DNA from 4 places in the Brevibacillus sp. NRRL NRS-603 genome. Region 1 is predicted to be linked to each of the others. Evidence: riboswitches for the same ligand, from Rfam matches in the RefSeq annotation. Region 1 holds a riboswitch; each other region holds the start of a gene.
The links. Region 1 has a riboswitch for cyclic di-GMP ahead of C7R94_RS03345 (GNAT family N-acetyltransferase). Riboswitches for the same ligand answer to the same signal wherever they lie in the genome.

Region 1 (5,355 bases):
ATGAACTCTTGCAGGTTCTTCGTTTTATCTGCGAAGTTTTGCATGTAGTTGTCAACATTGGTGAACATATCTTGTACTTCGAGGATACCCTCGCTATTTTTCTCAAAAGAAGTCTGCGACTCGGAAATCATATCTGATACGAGTTTCATTTTTTCGCGGATGGTCATGAGCAGGCTCGAGATCGACTCGGAGGATAGCTTGGAGGATTCAGCCAGCTTGCGTACTTCATCTGCTACGACAGCAAATCCTCGGCCGTGTTCGCCTGCGCGAGACGCTTCAATCGTGGCATTGAGTGCCAACAGATTGGTTTGTGCAGAAATATCGGAAATGGTTTGAATGATTTTCCCAATCGATTCGGTTTCTTTATTGAGCTCTTGAATCAGCTGGTTCGTACTTTGGATGTCCTTGATGAATCGTTCAAAGTCATTGCCGATGTTGCCAATGCGTTTTCCACTCTCGCTAGTGGCTTCTTTGGTAGATTCTACGTACTCATGCATCTCTATAACAGAGCGGGTCATATCCTCAACTTGCAAATTCGTCGAGCTCATTTCCCGACGAAGCTCGTCTGTATTGCTGGTCTGGACCGTAAAGGACTCCATAATGTCTTGCAGGGAAGCGACGGTTTCGACAGCGCGAACATTTACACCGTCCGTCACCTTGTTCAAATTCTCTTGATAGTCTTGCATAGAGGTGAGTGATTCATTGATCTGATCCAGAACACGTTGTAACGATTCCTTCGAGGCAATCGCTTCTTGCTTTTGTTGCTCACTTTCCTCTTGTAGCTTGTTATTGAATACAGCATGCATCATGCTCGTGATAGAGACGAAGCAGAAGGTGAGCAGGAAGTACATTAGATCAAGGTTGCTAGTCGAATGGAAAATCGTTTCTCTTTGTGTCAGGAAGTAGTAAGAGACAATGCCCAATGTCGATACAATCGTCAAAATATTGATGAGTCGGTCTTGATAAATCCCCATAACTGCTACAAAGAACATAATAGTCATGATATTGATCATGTGCGGGTCCAGTCCAACTATGATGAACATGAAGATCCCGATTACGGCGAAGTTGAAAAACTTCATGAAGGGCGCTGCTTTTTCCCGCAAGCTCGGGCGATTGGAGATGTAAGCAAAAGGTGCCAGCACGCCATACAAAATACCCAGTACCGTGAGAACGAATGTGTACGGTACGCCTAGAAAGAGGTTTAAGATCTGAACAACCGTAATAATACTTGCGAATACGATTACGACCCAATTGTTTCTTCTTCTCAATAGATCAATGTGATCCATGTTACCCACCTACCTCGACTTTTACTTGATTGGATGACGACGAATTGTACCAGGAATATTTCGGATCGTGCTTATTGTCATAGACATCTTTGAGATGGAAGAGGGTCGGAATAGCATCGGCCCCTTTGTAAAATACGATATCTTTGATCTGAGTCGCCTTTACTTGATATTTCTTGTTAATAAATTTAAAAAATGTCGGATCTGCTACCCCGATTGCGTGGGTATAGCCATGCTTTTCAGCGTAATCTATCATCAAGCAAATTCCTTTTTGCCCTAGTTGTCCGCGGTATTTCGGCAAAACAGCGAGACTGTCTACCTCCATGACTTTCATATCTTCTGTAACAACGTCCTGAAAAAGTGATTTCATATAAGCACTTGATTTGGAAAAGGGCGTCATTTCAAATGTTCCACCTGCTTCACCATCTTCGGCGATTAGGAGGAACAGAGCTGAGCCTTCTTTCGCGTACTCCATCTCGAAGCCCATGCTTGTCCATACTGTTTCTTTGATTTCATGAAATTTAGCTAACTCTTGTACGGTTTCTACTTGTTTGTACATAACTTCTCCACTCCATCATTTTCTCTGATTGAACTATGTTGTGTATGTTTGTCGTCTCAAAAGTTATGTTTTTCCATCCGTTGCAAAAATGAAAGTGCTTTCATCCTCCTTTCAAAAATGTCAACACAAAAAAAGGCCATTCCATCGAAATGGAACAACCGAAGCTACCAACATCGAAAATGGTCTCATGATGATGGCAACCCGGCTATCATGGTCAAAGAAGACTGTAGACCCGTGGTTTTGCGTCGCCACCTTTCGATGACTTTGCCTTTTGCATTTCTTTAGCAAAAATTGTAAAAACGTGTCGAATTTTGCTAGACACAATCATGCAAAATATAAGCCATTTGTATTAGCTGTGTCAAGTTTTGGTAGGGAGAAGTAACTAATTGTTCATAATATAAGAACGTACGAAAAAACCAGTTGCGGTATCAACTGGTTCTTCATTAAGTAGGGAGTAGGGCGTTAGGCTAGGGTGCGCAGAATGTCTATAACTTCAGTAGGCTCCATTCGCTTTTTGTAGTCAGGATCTAAGGATACTGACCGGATTACGCCCTGTTTATCGAGGATATAAGTAGCAGGTATGGGGAGTGTCCATGAATCTTCATGATTAAAACGAGTGAGATCGATATCTAATGATTGGTAGGTATCATGTAAATATTCAGGCAGTCTGAATCTGAGTTCATATTTTTCTGCTACCTGATTATTGGTATCGCATAAAACGGGGAAGCTCAGACGATTGTTCTCTTGCATAGTAAGAGAGTGTGCAGGAGATTGTGGACTTATGGCAAACAATTGGGCACCCAGTGAGTTTATTGTATCGATCTGTTTTTGGTACGCTTGCATCTCTAAATTGCAATAGGGGCACCATGATCCACGGAAAAATGTGAGGACGACAGGACCTTTTACGATTTCTTCCGACAAGGTAATGTTCTTTCCAGCATGATCGTTCAATGTGAAATCAGGCGCAATCGAACCAAGGGGCAAGCCCTTTGCGTGTCCAGAGGTCCGCAGCTCCTCGATTGATCTTGTAAATGCATCTGTTACTTCACGGGTGAGGAAGTCTGCTATTTGAATGGTTGTAAAATCTAGCTCTTCGCGCAGGCTCTGAAAATGTGGTTTATCCATATGTCGTTCCCCTCTTTTTCGAAAGAATAGTAGAAGCCATAGCTTTACGATATCTTTCTTTTTGAGCGAAAGATGTAAACTGGATTACATTCTCTTCAAAATTTTGTCCCGCTGAATAGAAATGGATTTAAAGCCTGTTTGAATCAGTTCTTCTCTTGCTAAAGCACGTAATGCTACCGTCACTGCTTCCCTGGATGCCCCAACAAAATTGGCGAGTTCTTGATGGGAGAGAGGTAAGTCAATTTGTTGAAACGCCGAACTGTTAGCATTGCCAAATTGATCGGCGAGCTTTACCAACGTGGAAATAATGCGATCTTGTAAAGGGAGAAGGGCAAGATTTTCGGCTGCTTGACTGATCGAAACCATTCTATCGCTAATGATCTTCATGATCTTCATCATCAGTTGAGGATGTTCGATGAGGTAGCTTTCAAATTTTGCTTTGCTCATTTTACAAATGAGGCAGTCTTCGATGGCATCTATATACATCTCTCTTGTACCTAATGAGAGGAGATCCACTTCTCCAAACACATTGCCTTCCCCGAGGATATCGAATGTGAACTGCCGACCATCCCGATTTACTTTATATAAACGTACCTTCCCCTGTTTGATGAAGTAGAAGCCCTCTGAAAAATTTTCTGGTGTTTGAATGCACGTATTTTTGGGAAAAGGGGTTAGAGAGGTTAATTGATCAATTAAGCGCAAACTTTCCTCGGATAATGAATTCAACAAATAAAATTGGGATAAATGTGTAATTGGGTTCATCATTTCTGTTCAGTTTGGGTCTTCAGGATCGTTCTTTTCGCTTTTGTGACAATTCTTTTCGTCTCCTTTGTATCAGAGGTTTTTAGCCACTCGTCACAAAGCTGTGTCACCCAGTCTGGTTGTGATTTACTCGCATCGTTCAACCAATTCCCTACAGAATCTTGAACATATTTGGATGGATCTGACTTCACTGGTGTGAGCAAAGGCAGGCAGCGAGCGGGCTCATTTTTCAATGCGTCAATATGCTTGCACCAGACACCTCGAGGGCGTGTGGCTTCTATCGCAAAGCGGCGAATATTTTCGTCGGCATCAAGTACCCATTCGCTCAGGAGTTGAATGGAATGGTTCAGATCATGCAAGAGAGAATCTCGAATCGCCATCCATGCGATCTCTCTCACTCCAAAATGATGATCAGCCGCGAATTTTTTTATTTGCGCTAGTTTTTCTTCTAGAGATAAGGTGTTGTCCAGGCCGATAATATAGGCACTCCAGCAACGCACACTGTCTGACTTGTGGTTGGCCAACGATAGGAAAACAGGAGCCGTAGCTGTGGGTTCACCCGATTTGTGTAAGATCGCAAGCAGTTCTTGTCCAATCAGACGGATAGCTTTCATTCCGCTCGTTGATCCGGTCTCTTCTAGCTGACCAACAAGTTGAGGGACATACGCGCCTAATGTAACATGAGGCAGAACGATTCGTACCAAATGAATATGATTAACAGCCTGCCATTCAGTCAAATTGACGCTTTCTAATTCTCCAGCATGAAGGAGTGCTAATACATTGTCAGGGATGAGTGAGGCTTTACTTGCTCCTTTTCTCGTGTGTACCGAATCCGGCATTTCAACAAACTCCTTTTCGCGGTAATGGTAAAAGTATACATAAAAATCACCCGTAACAAAAATTTTCCAACTATCCGATAACTAGAAGGAATAGGAGGGGATTTTGATGAAGGAAGTAAAAGTGATTCAATTTTACTTTTCCGGAGGCGGTGAAATGATTAGCATCGAAACGACGGAACCGGAAGAGATCATTCAAATGGTCGCTAATCAAAACGACGGATGGCTCCAGTATGATGATGTTGTCATTAACGTGAGAAATGTTTTGTATATCAGAGTACGCAATCAGGCGTAACAATAAGAATAGGAAAAGAGTGTCAAGCTCTAGCACGAAAAAGCTCTCCTTTGCATATGGAGGGCTTTTTCGTGTTGGAGGAGCTCAATTGGTTATTCTATTAATAGAAGAAAAGGAGGGTGGCAATATGACGCTGGAAGAAGTCATGCAGAAGCTCGAAGCGATGGGGACTGAACAGACGAAAAAAACGTTATTGCGGCATGGGGCGAAAGAGCCTTTGTTTGGCGTGCGAGTCGGTGATATGAAAAAGCTGGTCAAGGAGGTAAAGCGTGATCAGCAGCTCGTTCAGGCGCTGTACGATACGGGAAACTACGACGCCATGTACTTGGCCGGATTGACGGTTGACCCAATGAGCATGACAAAAGAGCGGCTGCAGTCTTGGGTCAAGAAAGCCTCTTGGTACGCGCCCGCCGAGTATACGGTTGCGAGTGTAGCCGCTGAGAGCCATTTTGCCATGGAGTTGGCACGAGAATGGATCGAGTCAAAGGAAGAGAT
Region 2 (5,355 bases), on a different contig from region 1:
TGGAGACAGATCGTCTACGTAAGCCAGACCTTTTTTAATCAAAAGCACCGCACGGTTGTACATCTCTTCAAAGTAATCAGATGCAAAAAACAACCCGTCCCATTCGAAGCCAAGCCATTGAACGTCCCTTTTGATGGCCTCTACGTATTCGATGTCTTCCTTCACCGGGTTGGTATCGTCAAAACGCAGGTTGGCCTTGCCAGAGAATTCTCGAGCCAGCTCAAAATTGAGGCAGATCGCTTTTGCATGTCCAATATGAAGATACCCGTTCGGTTCTGGGGGAAAGCGGGTAATGATTTCCTTTACTTTGCCCTCTTGCAAGTCATCAATCATGATATTGCGGATAAAATTGGATGCCGCTACCTTGTTTTCCAATGAAATCAACCTTTCACTTCACCTTTACATTCCATAATACTGATTCTCTACCCAGAGTTCAACAAAATCGGGTCGTTGACCGACCCGCTCACGTCTCCCATTGCTGCCTCGTTTGCCATTGTGACCTGCAATACAGGTGAATGACAGAATCAATGGCTAAGCGCTGCTCCGTGATCCCACGAATCGTTTCGAGATGCTTCGGGGAAATCAGATGCAGCAAAGGCTGTTCAACATGATTGAAGCGTTGGAATGCTTCCGCTGCAATACGATCCCACCGCGGGTAATACCGAAGCAAGTCATCGGGCATTACGCGGGATCGGTCCGTGTCGGACTCGGGCAAACAATCGAAAGGTTCATCCAAATTTAACGTTCCATAATCATCTGTCAGCTCTTCTCCCGGAAAAATATCCCGTGCAGCCAATTCCATATCATACATGGTCGGCACACAATTCGCATGAAAGCTGTGGTTCACGTACCTTGCCTTATCCCAACAAAGAATGTACCTTCCGAGCTGGTTCTTAAACGAATATTTTTGTACGTCCTGTTTTCGTAATGAGTCAAGTCTTTCCACAAACGCAGGGTCCAATACCTGGTCCAAATCATCCTGTGCCCATACAATCGTTCCTTTTGGGATAAACCTTGTCGCAAACACACCGTACCCGATCTCATCGTTGATATAGCGCAATTCTGTATCGGGATGCATCATGGTCTTTGTTTCACTCCTTGGCGAATGTGCCTTTTTATCATCATAAGCAGTTTTGCCCCAGGAGGTGTGTGAATGTCTGCGAAAAACAACCATCCCCATGCTATTCCTGGCTATTTTTCCGGATTAAAAATTTTTTCTTATTTACCACAAATGGTAAATAGTCTATATTATTGGCAAACGGAGTTTTAGGAACATTTTCCCACAACGATAGAATCAGTATTGTGTCATTTTATGCTTCACCCATTGATATCGAAACGGCATACCCGGGGAAATCCGGCGACGCAAAGCTACAGGGGCTACCTCCGCAACAGCGGACACGCTTGCCAGCTACCGAAGTATTGATGTAGGACGAGACCAATGATCCTATATCATTGGTCTTTTTTTGCGCTCACAATGTCTATTTTTGTCTACTTTTGTATGTTTGTGTATTTTTAACTTTTAAAGGAGGTGAGGCAACAGCGGATAGCCGGTTTAATGAATCATTATATTATTCATCATGAAGGAGGTTTCATAGGAATGTCATTCTGGAAGAAACTCTCGACCGTCGCGCTGACTGCTGTCATCGGGGTATCAACATTCTCTGGAGCACAAGCTGCTAACCGTCCAACATCGATGTCACCGAACGCAATGGTGACGACTCCTCACTATCTGGCTACGGCTGCGGCCCTGAAGACTTTGGAAGACGGTGGAAATGCAGTAGATGCTGCTATTACAGCCGCTTCCACCTTAGCTGTTGTCTATCCCCATTACACAACCATTGGCGGAGATAACTTCTGGCTCATCTACAATGCCAAAACAAAAGAGCTGAAGGCGCTGAACGGCAGTGGTCGCGCAGGCGAAAAGGCAACCATCGACTATTACAAAGGCAAGGGCTACGAAAAAATCCCGTCCCGCGGTTATGAATCAGCAAACACTGTCCCTGGTGTGGTCTCCGGCTGGTGGGAGGCGTACAACTACGCACACAAAAAAATGGGAAACAGCAAGCTTCAATGGAGCAGACTGCTGGAGCCTGCCATTGGATACGCCGAGAACGGATATCCAGTCTCTCCCAACCAAGTATATTGGACGAAATACGCGACAGATCCAACTGACAATGACTTGAAGAATCTTCAACGTTTTGATGGATTCCGTAAAACATTCCTGAAGCCCAACGGCGATCCTTATGCAGCAGGGGAAATTCTCAAACAAAAGGACCTTGCCAATACTTTGCGAATCATTGCAAAAAAAGGCGCTGACGGTTTTTATAAAGGAGAAGTTGCTAAAAAAATCGTAGCAGACATGCAAGCCAACGGCGGATTGCTCACGTTGAAAGATTTTGAGAAGCACACCTCCACTTGGGCAGATCCAATTACGGTAGACTACCGAGGATACAAAGCGTATAACGTTCCACCGAACTCTCAAGGCATGGCATCACTCTCTATTCTTAATGTTTTGAATAACTTTGACCTCAAGAGCATGGGTGAAGGAACACCCGATTACTATCACACGATTGTAGAAGCAACCAAACAAGCTTTTGCTGACCGCGACAAATGGCTAACTGACCCTGCCTTTGTGGATATCCCTGTGGATGAGCTGTTGTCCAAGCAGCACGGGAAAGATTTAGCTGCGCGCATTGATATGAAGCAAGCCGCCAAATCTGTAGAACCACTTGATCCAAAAGGCGATACAACCTGGTTCGGGATCGTCGACAAAGATGGAAATGCCGTGTCCATCATTCAAAGTCACTATTTTGACTGGGGTTCCGGCATCGTAGCGAAAGATACAGGCGTCCTTTTGCAAAACCGCGGAAGCTATTTCTCTTTGGATCCCAAACACATCAATCATTTGGAACCAGGAAAACGTACCTTCCACACAATTAACCCGGCTATGCTCTTTAAAGGGGACAAGCCTTATCTTCTCTACGGAACACAAGGGGGAGAAGGACAGCCGCAAACGCAAGCCGCTCTCGTCACGCGTATCGTCGACTTTGGTTTCAGCGTGCAAGACGCAATCGAAGCGCCAAGATGGCTGCATGGACGCAACTGGGGATCTGCTTCCAACAATCTCAAGGTGGAAAGCCGCATCCCTCAAGAAGTCCTGGACGAGTTAATAAAACGTGGGCATCCAGTCGAAAAGCTGGAAGCAGCCTATACCGACGCGATGGGACAGTCCGGCGCAATCCTGATTGACCCGCAAACCAATGTAAAATTTGGCGGTGCTGACCCTCGCGGTGAAGGCGCAGCAATGGGATACTAATATTTTGTCAGACTGCTGAGTAAATCTCAGCAGTCTACCTGTTTCTATTTTGCAATCACGGATTAGGAGTGGAAAAACCTATGTTTTTGTTCAACAAGCTTAGGAACAAAATGATCCTTTGGTTTCTCGTCGTGGCTGTCATTCCACTTACTGCCGTTTCTTTGTTTATCACGAACAGCTTTTCATCCATTCTGATTGATAAACAAAAATCATCCTATGTTGACCTTACTTCCAGTACAGCCATAGCTATGGATCAATATCTGGACCGGCGTATGACAGAAATTCAGATTTTAGCCCGCACCTCGGATATTCAATCCGATGATGCAGCGGCAAAAAACGAATTTATCCGCAAGTTTACCGAGGAAATGAAACTGTATGACGGAAATACGTTTATCGCAAGCGATGGAAAAGTAACGGCTGATACGTTCCCGAAAAGCGTTGGAATCAATCTTGGCGAGCGCCAATTCTTCAAAGACGGTATGCAGGACAAGCCCAGCTTCTCCGATGTTCTTGTTGCGAAGACAACCGGCAATCGCTCTATCATCGTCGCTTCCCCTGTAAAAACGAAAAACAATGAGAAGCTCGGTGTCTTGACCGGGCTCGTCAATGTAGATGACTTCACAGCAACATTTCTCAAGGATTTGAAAGTTGGAAACGATGGTTATCCGATTCTCGTTGATAACAAGGATCAAATTCAGTACCATCCTACCCAGGATCTGATCGGAAAGCCGCTTGAGGAATCCGCTCTGCCGCAACCATTGATGGAAATCCTGAAATCAGGAAAAACGGAAAAGGGCTCATACAGCTACTCGGACAATGGCAAGGAATACGTTGTCACCTATTCCCCCATTCCCAAGACCAACTTTGGTTTGTATCTGCATATCCCTGTCGAATCCATAACGTCTGCGGTTTCATCCGTTACCACCATGGTTAGGATCATTGTCATCGTTGTTGTTGCTGTCGTGACCGCAATCGCATACGCTGTTTCCCGACAAATCTCACGCCCTATTGCGGCAGTTGCCTCTGTGGCTAACCGCATTTCCGAGGGTGAACTGACTGTACAGCCCTTGCAAATTCGAACCAAGGATGAGGTTGGACAGCTATCCCAATCAGTAAACACAATGGTGCTCAACCTGCGAACGATTATTCAACAAGTTAATGATACAGCTTCAGACCTCGCTTCTTCAGCAGAGGAATTGTCAGTCAACGCCGACCATACGAGCAAGGCTACCGAGCAAATCGCCATAACGATTCAGGAAGTAGCTTACGGTGCGGAAAAGCAAGTGAAGAGTGTAGAGGAAAGTGTCACCGCAATTCAAGGTGTATCGACAGGAGCTCAACAGGTTGCCACAAATGCACAGCAAGCTGCCGAATCAGCTTTGGGCGCTTCCCAAATTGCAGTGGAAGGCAATCAAGCCCTTCAGGTCGTTATCAGCCAGATGCAATCGATCGAGAACACTGTCGGCAACATTGCCGATATCGTCAAACGATTAGGAAACAGCTCGCAGGAAATCGGACAAATCGTACAAGTCATCACCGCCATTGCTGAACAAACAAATCTGTTAGCGCTTAACGCAGCGATTGAAGCGGCGAGAGCTGGTGAACAGGGGCGCGGATTCGCCGTTGTAGCAGACGAAGTGCGCAAATTGGCTGAGCAGTCCGCGCAATCCGCGCAACAGATCAAACTGTTGATTACGACGATTCAGCTCGAATCAAACCAGGCTGTCCTTTCGATGGAACAGGGCACCAAAGAGGTCGCCACTGGACTTACTGTCGTTAACAATGCAGGCAAGTCCTTCGAACAGATCCAAGATGCTGTCACGCAAGTAGCAAGCCAAATTCAAGAAGTAAAGGCTTATTCTGAGCAAATGTCTTTTGGCACCAAACAGGTAGTAGAATTGGTCAGTGTCATTGAAGAAGTAGCGGAGAATTCTGCTGACGGAACACAAAGCGTGTCGGCCGCCACAGAAGAACAGCTGGCAGCTATGGAAGAAGTCAGTTCATCAGCTACTTCTTTGGCAAGAATAGCCGAAGAACTG
Region 3 (5,355 bases), on a different contig from region 1:
CTCATCAGCAATTTGTCCAATCAGCATGTGTACAAGGCAGGGATCATTCTGTTTTTAGGACCATTGTTTTTAACTGTCTACCATTTTATCACGTACTTGGCAGCTTTGCGCGAGGAGCGTGAAGAGCAGGAGGCAGCTACGACAGCTACACTCGAGCGTACGGCCTACCAGATGATTCTGGAGGGTGGGCGTGTATACAGCGAGCTGAGTCGCCTGAAAACAGAATATCCAGAAGTGGAGCAAATGCTTCGTGCCAACGATTTTCACGATAAACTGGAGCGCTATGCTTTGGAAATGCAGCAGTATTTGCAGGTGAAGCATTTTGAGCGTAAAGACGTGGAGCTCTTGGAGGGTCACTATTATTTCTTGGAAAACTTGCTGAGCTTGGCGAAACAACATCCGGGAATAATCGAGTCCCGCGTATATAGCCGCCGAGGTGACAATTGATGGGTACAAAGGAGAGGGAAGCGGATGTTTTGGAAAAAAGACAAAGGCCCAGCAGAAAAAGAGACAGCAGCGACGACAGTGGCAACTCCCACAACCACAATGGTAGGACAGCAAGAGGCTTGGAAGCATGAGCTTCGCGGTCTTTACGAACAGATGGGTGCGATCCTCGCTTCGAACCAAGCGATGAACGCCGAATCCGATCAAATGGTGCGATTGGTGACGAGGATGAAGCGTGTCGTAGAGAATATCCAGGCTATTAACGAGCGGGATGATGAATCTGCGAGCCAATTGTCGGTTCGAGGAGAGCGCCTGACAGACATCTGTAAACAATCGGTAGCGCGTGCAGATGAAGGCAAGAAGGCCATGACGGACGTTGTGGAAGTCATGAGCCTGCTCGACAAAGAATCGGTCCATACGTCCAAGTCCATGAGCCGCTTGGAAGAGCGTTCTTCGGAAATTACGAGTATCGTCAAGGTGATCAGCGACATTACGAATCAGACCAATCTTCTCGCTCTGAATGCTGCGATAGAAGCGGCACGTGCGGGTGAACAAGGCCGGGGCTTTGCTGTCGTAGCGGATGAAGTACGGAAGCTGGCAGAGATGACAGCGAACTCGACCAAGACGATTGCAGAATTGATTGGCAAGATTCAGGAAGAAATTAAAGAAGCATTGTCCAACAGTGAAAAAAGCAGCAGTGCGATCAAAAATGGACTTTCCATCAGCAAGGATGCCGCACAAAAGACGGATCAGATCGTGAACGCTTTCCAGGTACTGAACGTCGAAGTGGCAGGTGTGTTGGAAATCATCGCGCATCAAAAGCGATTTGCTGACGATGTGTCCCAGCAGGTAAGTGATGCAAAGGGCTTGCTGGACGAGCTGAATGAAGGCATGACCAAGCACGTGAGAGACGCCAACGCGATCGAGCAAATGCTCGCGACGAGCGTAAAGGATGTCAAAAAGTTATTGTGATCATGAGAAAGAAAAATCAGGAGTCCGTATCCAAGCGATGCGGACTTTTTGATATTTGTTACTTCCTTTCACGAAATATTTACATGTTTACGTTTGACTATTCGAAATGGAGTACTATAATCAAAGTAGGTTTCTCCATATCTTTCCTTTTTTCGACAAAATCTTATCAGCATTCGCTATGAATGGGCAAACCCATTGAAAAGTGGGGACGCAAAGCCACGGGCCTAATGTACACGTTACGATGGCAGCCGGGTTGCCAACGAGCAGTGTATGTTGCTGTTTTAGTTTTACGGCTCCTTTCATGCGAAAGGAGCCTATTTACTTAACAAAAGGGAGAGGTTGTAGCATGTCAATCCTGCAAACACTGGACAAGCAGTACATCAATGGGGAGTGGCGCGACGGACTTGGCGCGAAGACATTGCAAGATATCAATCCTTACAACGGGGAAGTCATCGCAGAATTCAAAATGGCAAATCTGGAGGATATCGACGCAGCTTACAAGGCGGCAGCCAACGCGAAAAAAGAGTGGGATGAAGTCAATGCGTATACCAAATCCCGAATGTTGGAGCGTGCTGTTCACTATATCGAAGAGCATGAAGAAGAAATCATTCAGATCATCATTCGTGAACTAGGTGGAACCAGGTTGAAGGCGTTTTTTGAGATCGGGCTCGTGAAGGATATTATTCGGGAGGCGGCTACATTCCCAGTACGCATGGAAGGAAAAATTCTTCCTTCTCCCGTAGACGGAAAGGAAAATCGCTTGTATCGGATTCCTGCAGGAGTTGTCGGCGTCATCAGTCCGTTCAACTTCCCGTTCTATCTGTCGATGAAGTCAGTAGCTCCAGCTCTTGGCGCGGGCAACGGTGTCGTCCTCAAACCGCATGAGCACACGCCAATCACAGGTGGGACTCTCATCGCGAAAATTTTTGAAGAAGTAGGTCTGCCAAAAGGCTTGATCAACGTCGTTGTGACGGATATTGCTGAAATTGGCGATAGTTTTGTCTCCCACCCGATCCCGCGTATCCTTTCGTTTACAGGCTCTAGCCAAGTAGGAAGCCATATCGCGCAAGTGGCAGCGAAGCATTTCAAAAAGGCGATTTTGGAGCTCGGCGGCAATAGTGCCCTGATCGTTTTGGAGGATGCGGATCTCCAGTATGCCGTGAATGCTGCGGTATTCAGCCGCTTTACCCACCAAGGTCAAATTTGCATGTCGGCTAACCGGGTTCTGGTTCACCAGGATGTATACGATAAATTCCTCGAGCTGTATGTGGAAAAAGTATCTGGACTTAAGGTTGGCGACCCGAATGATCCTGACACGGTAATCGGTCCACTCATTAACCAACGGCAAGTCGCCAACCTGATGGCTACGATCGATGAGGCGATACGCGAAGGCGCCGTTCCTGCACTGAAAGGGGAAGTAAAAGGAAACGTGGTCGAGCCGATCGTTTTGACAGGCGTGACCACAGACATGTCGATCGCATCTAAAGAGCTGTTTGGTCCGGCTGTTTGCATTATGTCGTTTGCTTCCGAGGAAGAAGCGATTCGCATGGCGAACGAGACCCCATTTGGATTGTCCGGGGCGATTCATACACGCGATCTGGAGAGAGGTGCCCAGATGGCCAAACGCATTGAGACTGGCATGATTCACATCAACGATGGAACGATCAATGACGAGCCAATTGTGGCTTTTGGCGGTGAAAAGCATTCCGGGTTGGGACGTTTAAACGGTCAATGGAGCTTGGAAGAGTTTACTACGCTGAAATGGATTTCGGTTCAACATAAAAAGCGCCAATTTCCGTACTAATGCCAGCAAATTATAGAGGTGAAGAAGTTATGAACGGATATGAACAATGGAACGAAACAGAAGCTTCCGAAAAGGGGAAAAACGCAGAACTGCTCGAGGCTTTCATGAAGGTTGCACCATACTTGAATGATTTGCTTACCGATGACATTACCATTGGAGTCTACGACACGGAAAAGCTATTGCGCAATGTGCCTGCCCAAACATTTGCCCTGCAAGTCAAGCCTGGTGATCCACTCCAGGAAGGAGATGTGATCACCAACGCGATTCGAAAAAACACCAAGCAGGCGATGATGGTTCCTAAGGAATTATTTGGCTTTCCCCTCGTCGCACGGGCGATTCCCCTGCATGATCACACGGGAAAAGTCATTGGCGGTGTCGGCATTGGTTCGAGTATGGAGCGAGCCAATGAGCTGTATGAAATTGCCGCAAATCTCTCGAGTGTCGTCGAGCAGGTCAGTGCCACCACCCAAGAGATGGCCATGCAGATCGGGAATTTGAACGAGCAAATGAAGGCGATCTCTGAGCAAGCCAATGACGTGAGCCAAAGTACGACTGAGATCGAGCAAATTACGCTTGCCGTGAAAAAAATCGCGGATCAAAGCAACATTTTGGGACTGAATGCGAGCATTGAGGCGGCGCGAGTAGGAGATGCAGGGCGTGGGTTCGCTGTCGTTGCGAATGAGGTTCGCAATATGGCGACAGATTCACGGGCGAATGCGGACAAAATCAAGCAAACCACGGATTCCATCCGGGATTTGATAACCCTGCTGCAAAATTCGATTGAATTGATCAATCAAACGATGGAGAGTCAGGCAGCCGCTACGGAGGAAATTTCTGCGACGATGGTCGAGGTGAGCGGCAATACGCAAAAGCTTGCAGGGCTTGCCCAAGAAGTGTTTGAAATAAAGTAATTCCATACATGTAACGAAAATCCCCTCTCAGGAGTCTAACTTTAGAGAGGGGATTTTTTCCTTTAGTTCTTTTGTTTGGTGGGTAGCGGTTGCTCCAGCATATAGCGATACACCGGGACTTCATCGCCCTTTTCAACGGGCAAGAAGTTAAACGTGACGTAGCTGTCCACTGATTCCGGTTCCAGAGCCAATGCAATGAAGTTCGCGTTTGGCTGGGCCATGCTGAACACGTAACTACCAGCAGGAAAGGTTTTCGTTGTTTCTGTTACATTTGCAGTCACTTGATTGGTGAAATGCCCATTCTCGTAAACCGTATTCACCTGGTTTTCCAAAATGGTGTAGCTCTCTACCGCTATCGTTGTTTCTTTGGATAGCTTGCTTACTGAAACACCAAGCAATTCCAGCTTGGCCGCAACGTCATGGTAGCCTGGAGGCATGAGGTAGGCAGTAGGGCGCTCGCGTTCGAGTATGGGATAGGCATCCGTGGAGCTTACCCAGTCGATGGGGGTAGACACTTTTTTTGCTGTGGCTAGATCGACCACCTCGAGAGACTGACCCGATACTCGCTTATTCTCACTCAGGATGACGAGTTTATCGTTGTCGTTTGCTTTTTTGCCTTTTTCCGTGATTTCTGAGCGTGCCTGGGTCACGGCGGACTTGATAGCTTTGGCGTTGGCCGCTGTTGATTGAATGACAGCAGCGTGAGTCATGGCCTGACTGTATACACGGCGCTCAAAATCGGCGCGTCCGATGCCGATGCCGCGTGTTTCCACCAGAAACGTCAACGTGTTTTTCAATCCTAAGGCATTGCGTCCGATTCTTGTCTCTGTGCTGCCTTCTGTTGCGGTCACTTTTCCGTCCTTGCCTTTTGCCAGCGTATAGTAAGCGTGGTGAGAAAGCTGCTCCTTGTCGAGTGCTTTTTGAACGTCAGGCAAAAGCAGGTTGTCTGACATTTTGCGCAGGCTGGCGGGGATATTCAAGCTTTTCGCAGAGGAGATCAGAACATCGTAGGAAGAGATCGCGCCTTTTTCGCCAACATCGCGAAGCTGGCTGGAAGAGACGCCGTATTCGTGGGCGTCAAGCACCACATCAGGTTGATAGGCATTGATGGCTTGGTGAACCGCTTGCACCTCTGGATATTCTACCTTCATGTAATCGCGGTTGGCATCCAGCTCTGTCGCGATGTAGCGTTTGAACTGGTAGGAGCCATCCGGGTTGATGCGA
Region 4 (5,355 bases), on a different contig from region 1:
TCTCTTTTTCATTTCTAAACCTCCAATGATTCCACCTATGTTATTGAAGATAAGATAAACCCAAATACATAACCATCATACGCCAAATTTACCACAATTTTATATAATCCATAAGTTGGAAAAGCGATGGCTTCTATAACACAAATCCAAAAAATCGGGTCAACCAATCGTACTATCGTTCCTCACTTTTCCAGCATGCCATTAAAAATGTAATTTTTTATGTGAATATAGTTGCTTTTTTTCAGTTGTATTTACCTAGTATGTTGGGACGGTGAAAATTATGAATGATGAATTAATAATAGAAGAGTGTAGGAGAATTTTAAGAAGGATTGCATGGCGACTACAGTATCGAACATGGAAGATTTCCAACGGAGAGCTTCCAATCATAGAAAATCTATGTGGTCAGAAAATAATGTCTTCCGTCGATTCTAAGCTTTATGTAGAAGAACTGTTGAATTCTCTTCCATCTAAAGCGAAATTTATTATTGAGCAAGTCGTTATTAATCGAATACCTGAGGAAATAATTGCACAGCAATTAGGCATTTCACAACAAGGGGTAAATAAATATTAGCGAAAGTATTTGGAAGTTCTTCAGAAAAAGATAGGTCAGATAGGTTTCTTCATGACATTTCGCATATCCAGTTAGAGCAAGTCTAACTAGATCTTTTTCATGTACACCGTTCTATAATAATTTTCAAAGACTGGTTGTATTTGGTCTCTATTTTTCTCCTTTATTGATGAAAGCAACAATGACACTCAAATTCATAGTTGCTTACAAAAAAATTAGGGGGAAATGAAATGGCAGTTAAGCAATATTCAAAAGTATTTGATATGCAGTATTGGAGTCAAGCTGATGAAAAATGGAGTTCTAACTACACTTCTTGCGGTAATACGATGAGAGTAGAAGGGTGTGTAATTACATCCGCCGCTATGATTTTCGCTTTCTATGGTAATAAAGTCGATCCCGAGATCTTGCAGCAACAGCTAAAAGCAGTGAATGGAAGAGCTGATTGTCCATTTGATTGGGCTGTAGCACAAAAAAAATATGGTCACAAATACAGCGGGAAATTCACCGGAACCTTCGAAAAGTTGAAAAAGGATATGATGGATTGTGTGATTAACAAAGATATTCCGCTTATGGTACGTGTTCCTAATCATACAGTTGCAATCAGAGGATTTTCGGGTCTTATAGAAGTTGTTGATGGCTTCCCAAGATTCGAGCTGATTACACCATCTATGTTCCTCGTTCATGATCCTGGTAATTCAAAGAATAAAAACCTTCAAGATGTAATCGATCAACGTGGCGAATTTGAATACTACAACTATTACACGAAATAAAGAAACCTCTCGTGGACAAGAGAGGTTGAGGCTGCCGACTTCCTCGGCAGCCTCTTTTTTAAAACTTAATTTCCATCATTAATTTCATTGCCATTTTCAGCGACTTTGATTTCTTTTTTCAGCAAAGCTAAGTCGCTAATGCTTTTTCGATCAACTAGCAGAATTGATAATTCATCAAGATTGAGTAACGGTTTTATAGAAGTTACCTTTGTGCCTCTTATATCTAAATAATTTAATTTAGGTACAGACTGTATAGATGCAATGTCTGTGATGGGAGCATTCATCATTTGTAAACGTTCCAAATTTGGGAGTTCTTTTACAAAATCCATCGAGTTAATAGGATTATTTGATACATCTAAGAAAGTAAGATGAGGTAGTTTAATTGATGATAAAGCTGTTATTTTATTATTTCGAATGGTTAAGTGCTGAAGAGATTTACTATTCTCAAGTATTTTCAAATCTGATAAATCACCCTCATTCAGTAAGAGGCTAATTAGTTTACTGTTATTTAAAACAGGTAACTGAGCTTCCTGAAAACCAGTGATTGAAAGATATTCAAGTTCACTCAAATCCTTTAGAAACAGATAATCTTTAACGTTGATTCTATTCAAGGATAGCGTTTTAAGGTTTTTCATTTTAGATAGGACAGATAAATCAATCGGTGAATCTCTTTGTTCCAGAGGAACATTATCTATATCTAAGGTGAGTTCTTCGATATTGAATAAATCCTCCATTTTGATATCCTGACTTGGCTTATTCAGTGACTTAGATAAAGAGTCTAATAATAACGGGGAAATAATCTCCGCTTGGGATTGTTCTTTCGGCAATTCATTCAAATTCGTTTCGTTGGCTTCGCATCCAGTTAGTACACCTAAAATGATCAAAAGAGTTATAAGCTTTTTCAAATACATCCCCCATTTTTCAGGACATCCTAGTGGCTATCCTGTCATAACTGTATGACGTTAGATTCCATAAAATGGTTTCCCGCTTTTTTCATTCGATCTGACAATCTAGTGCGCTATGAGAACGAAAGTGTTCATTTATTTTTTTATGTTGTAGGGTGAGCCTGCATTCTGGACGTTTGTCGGAATGTGGGCTTTTTCTTTTGCGTAATGTGTCGAAGAGGAGAGGAGAAAGGATGATTATGCAGAATGTAGAAGATTGGTAACTGGTGCATTACATTCTGGTGTGGCAGGGAGGCAAATATGAAGTCTATTGTTGAAATTGCCAAGAGTGCAGGTATCGAAGAACAGCATTTGGAGCTATACGGAAAATATAAAGCCAAACTATCAGATGAGCTATGGGAGCAAGTGAAGGATCGCCCTGATGGCAAACTGATTCTTGTTACAGCGATGAACCCCAATCCGGCGGGAGCAGGCAAGACGCTCACGACGATTGGTCTGTCACAAGCTTTAAATTATCTTGGGAAGAAAACAATTGCAGCGCTTCGCGAGCCGTCCTTGGGCCCTTGCATGGGGATCAAAGGAGGCGCAACCGGAAGCGGTCAGGCACAAATTCTCCCGGCTGATGAAATTAACCTGCATTTTACAGGGGATATTCATGCGATTACAGCTGCACATAACTTGTTGGCAGCGATGATCGACAATCATATTTTCCACGGCAATCCGCGTGGGCTCAATCCAAAGAAAATTGTCTGGAAACGAGCCATGGACATGAACGATCGCGCACTGCGAAACATCGTGGCTGGTCTGGGTGACGGCAATGGAATGACGCGTGAGGATGGCTTCATGATTACGACCGCTTCAGAAATCATGGCGATCTTATGCTTGAGTGAGAATCTGGCAGACTTGCGCGAGCGGTTGAACCATATCATTATTGGCTACGATTTCGATGATCAGCCTGTACGGGCAGAAGAAATCAACGCGGTCGATGCGATGTGCGTTCTCTTGAAGGAAGCCATCAAGCCCAATCTCGTACAGACAATCGAAGGAACTCCGGTCATCATTCACGGCGGACCTTTTGCCAATATTGCGCATGGGTGCAGCAGCGTGATCGGAACCAAGATGGCCTTGAAGCTGGCAGATTACGTCGTAACAGAGGCGGGCTTCGGTGCAGATCTGGGAGCAGAGAAGTTTTTTGACATCAAGTGCAGAAAAGCAGGTCTGACTCCATCGGCTGCTGTCGTGGTCATTACGGTTCGCTCGTTGAAATACAATGGCGGGGTAAAAGTACCTGACCTGGCAGTAGAGAACTTGTCTGCTCTGGAAAAAGGCTTCGAAAACGTCAAGCGCCATCTGGAAAACCTGCAAAAGTTCGGTGTGCCAGCGGTGGTGGCCATCAACCATTTTGCGACGGATACCCAGGCAGAGATCGATTCTGTAATAGCGTTGTGTAAAGCCGCAGGAGCAGAAGCAGCACTCTCCAAAGTATGGGCAGAAGGAGGAGCAGGAGGTGTTGAGCTGGCTGAAAAAGTGACTCGTGCAGCAGAGCAGCCTTCATCCTTCCGATTCTTGTATGAGGAAGACCTCAGCATTAAAGACAAGATTGAGACAGTCGTAAAAGAAGTATACCGTGGATCGGGAGTTGCCTTTTCGCCGCTGGCATTGAAAACGATGCAAAAGGTAGAAGAAATGGGCATGTCCCATCTGCCTGTGTGCATGGCGAAAACCCCATACTCCTTTACGGATCGCGCTGATCTGTTGGGGGCCCCTGTTGACTTCACGATCCAAGTGAGTGAAGTACGCATATCAGCAGGAGCTGGTTTTATCGTGGCACTGACCGGAAGCTTGGTTACCATGCCAGGCCTCCCGAAAAAGCCGGCTGCTGAATCATTATATATAGACGGGGATGGACAAGTGATCGGATTAAGCTAATCAAAAAGTTTGACAAAAAGCTGACAACTGTAAAAGGTTGTCAGCTTTTTTTTGTTTTTGAGGTTTATTATCGGAAAGTTATGGGAAAAGAAAGGTGAGATTGAAAAAATGTGAACTTAATTGAAAAACAACAAGGAATGACAAAGGCAAACTTGCTGAAAGGCAGGGACGCAAAGCCACGGGTCTAAGGTCGAAGGTCAAATGACTTTCGCAGCTAGGACAGCCGGGTTGCCATACCGTAGTCATGATGGACTGTCGGTAGGCAGTCTTTTTTTTGTTGAAAAAAGAGAAGGGAGAAGGGATTCGGTATGAAAAATAGTTTGAAGAATAAGCTAATTATCGTGTTGTGCCTGCTGTTGGTTATAAGCTTGGGTACGGTTTGCGGTGCAAGCTATTGGAGTGCTTCTAATCTTTTGGCAGGCAGTCTGGACAAAGAAGCTGAGTTGTCAGCTAGCAATCTCTCGATTCGTATCGATGGTTTCTTTCAAGAAAAAATTGAGATTGTAAGAGCGCTGGGAGGGTTGATGTCGGCTGATCAAAATGTCGAGCACGACCTGAAAATCATTCAAGAAGCCCAAAAGAAAAACCCCGAGTTTGAGACGTTCTTCTTTTCGCATGACTTAACCGGAAAGAAAGTGATCAATTTCAAGGGTGAAGTAACGGATATCTCGGATCGTCCGCATATTAAGGAAGCCAGCAAAGGGGAAGGGAAGGTTGTTGTCTCCGAGCCAGTCATTTCGAAGCGGACAGGGAATAACATCGTGACACTGGTTGTTCCATTGATGAAGGACAATCGTCAATACGGTTACATCGGTTCTACTATTCCGATCAATGAGATCCAAAAAAAGGTGTCTGAGGAGAAATTCGGACAATCAGGCTACGCTTTTTTAGTAAGCAAATCAGGAACATTTATTTATCACCCGAATAACGAGTTCATTCTGAAGGAATCGATTCTCGACATGGGTATTCTCGAACTTCAGACTGCTTTTGAAGATATCAAGCAAGGGAAGCATGGAATTGCCCAATATAATTACGAGAACACAGAGCGATTTGCTTCCTATTTTCCAACCAATTTGAATTGGGGCATATACATCACTGCACCCGTAGCGGAGCTGCATGCGCCTGTTGATCAACTGTCAGCCCGATTGATGGTTATTTCCCTCATCGTATTGGCGATTGGGGT

Region 2: another riboswitch for cyclic di-GMP. It lies ahead of ggt (gamma-glutamyltransferase); the one in region 1 lies ahead of C7R94_RS03345 (GNAT family N-acetyltransferase).
Region 3: another riboswitch for cyclic di-GMP. It lies ahead of yfmT (benzaldehyde dehydrogenase); the one in region 1 lies ahead of C7R94_RS03345 (GNAT family N-acetyltransferase).
Region 4: another riboswitch for cyclic di-GMP. It lies ahead of C7R94_RS06470 (methyl-accepting chemotaxis protein); the one in region 1 lies ahead of C7R94_RS03345 (GNAT family N-acetyltransferase).

Annotation. Positions count from the first base shown of each region.
Region 1 is NZ_PXZN01000008.1:1,339-6,693, forward strand. It holds gene C7R94_RS03340 (methyl-accepting chemotaxis protein) at 1-1,286, opposite strand, end outside; gene C7R94_RS03345 (GNAT family N-acetyltransferase) at 1,288-1,842, opposite strand; cyclic di-GMP riboswitch class I at 2,035-2,121, opposite strand; gene C7R94_RS03350 (peroxiredoxin-like family protein) at 2,305-2,967, opposite strand; gene C7R94_RS03355 (Crp/Fnr family transcriptional regulator) at 3,052-3,729, opposite strand; gene C7R94_RS03360 (DNA alkylation repair protein) at 3,729-4,568, opposite strand; gene C7R94_RS03365 (hypothetical protein) at 4,675-4,860, shown strand; gene C7R94_RS03370 (DNA alkylation repair protein) at 4,988-5,355, shown strand, end outside.
Region 2 is NZ_PXZN01000011.1:173,625-178,979, reverse strand. It holds gene C7R94_RS06855 (glutamine--tRNA ligase/YqeY domain fusion protein) at 1-384, opposite strand, end outside; gene C7R94_RS06850 (SET domain-containing protein) at 464-1,081, opposite strand; cyclic di-GMP riboswitch class I at 1,328-1,416, shown strand; gene ggt (gamma-glutamyltransferase) at 1,598-3,316, shown strand; gene C7R94_RS06840 (methyl-accepting chemotaxis protein) at 3,397-5,355, shown strand, end outside.
Region 3 is NZ_PXZN01000004.1:60,344-65,698, forward strand. It holds gene C7R94_RS01145 (hypothetical protein) at 1-447, shown strand, start outside; gene C7R94_RS01150 (methyl-accepting chemotaxis protein) at 472-1,416, shown strand; cyclic di-GMP riboswitch class I at 1,592-1,677, shown strand; gene yfmT (benzaldehyde dehydrogenase) at 1,763-3,220, shown strand; gene C7R94_RS01160 (methyl-accepting chemotaxis protein) at 3,250-4,131, shown strand; gene C7R94_RS01165 (M14 family metallopeptidase) at 4,194-5,355, opposite strand, start outside.
Region 4 is NZ_PXZN01000011.1:96,177-101,531, forward strand. It holds gene C7R94_RS06445 (hypothetical protein) at 1-12, opposite strand, end outside; gene C7R94_RS06450 (RNA polymerase subunit sigma-24) at 281-571, shown strand; gene C7R94_RS06455 (C39 family peptidase) at 799-1,338, shown strand; gene C7R94_RS06460 (leucine-rich repeat domain-containing protein) at 1,404-2,243, opposite strand; gene C7R94_RS06465 (formate--tetrahydrofolate ligase) at 2,544-4,172, shown strand; cyclic di-GMP riboswitch class I at 4,308-4,408, shown strand; gene C7R94_RS06470 (methyl-accepting chemotaxis protein) at 4,481-5,355, shown strand, end outside.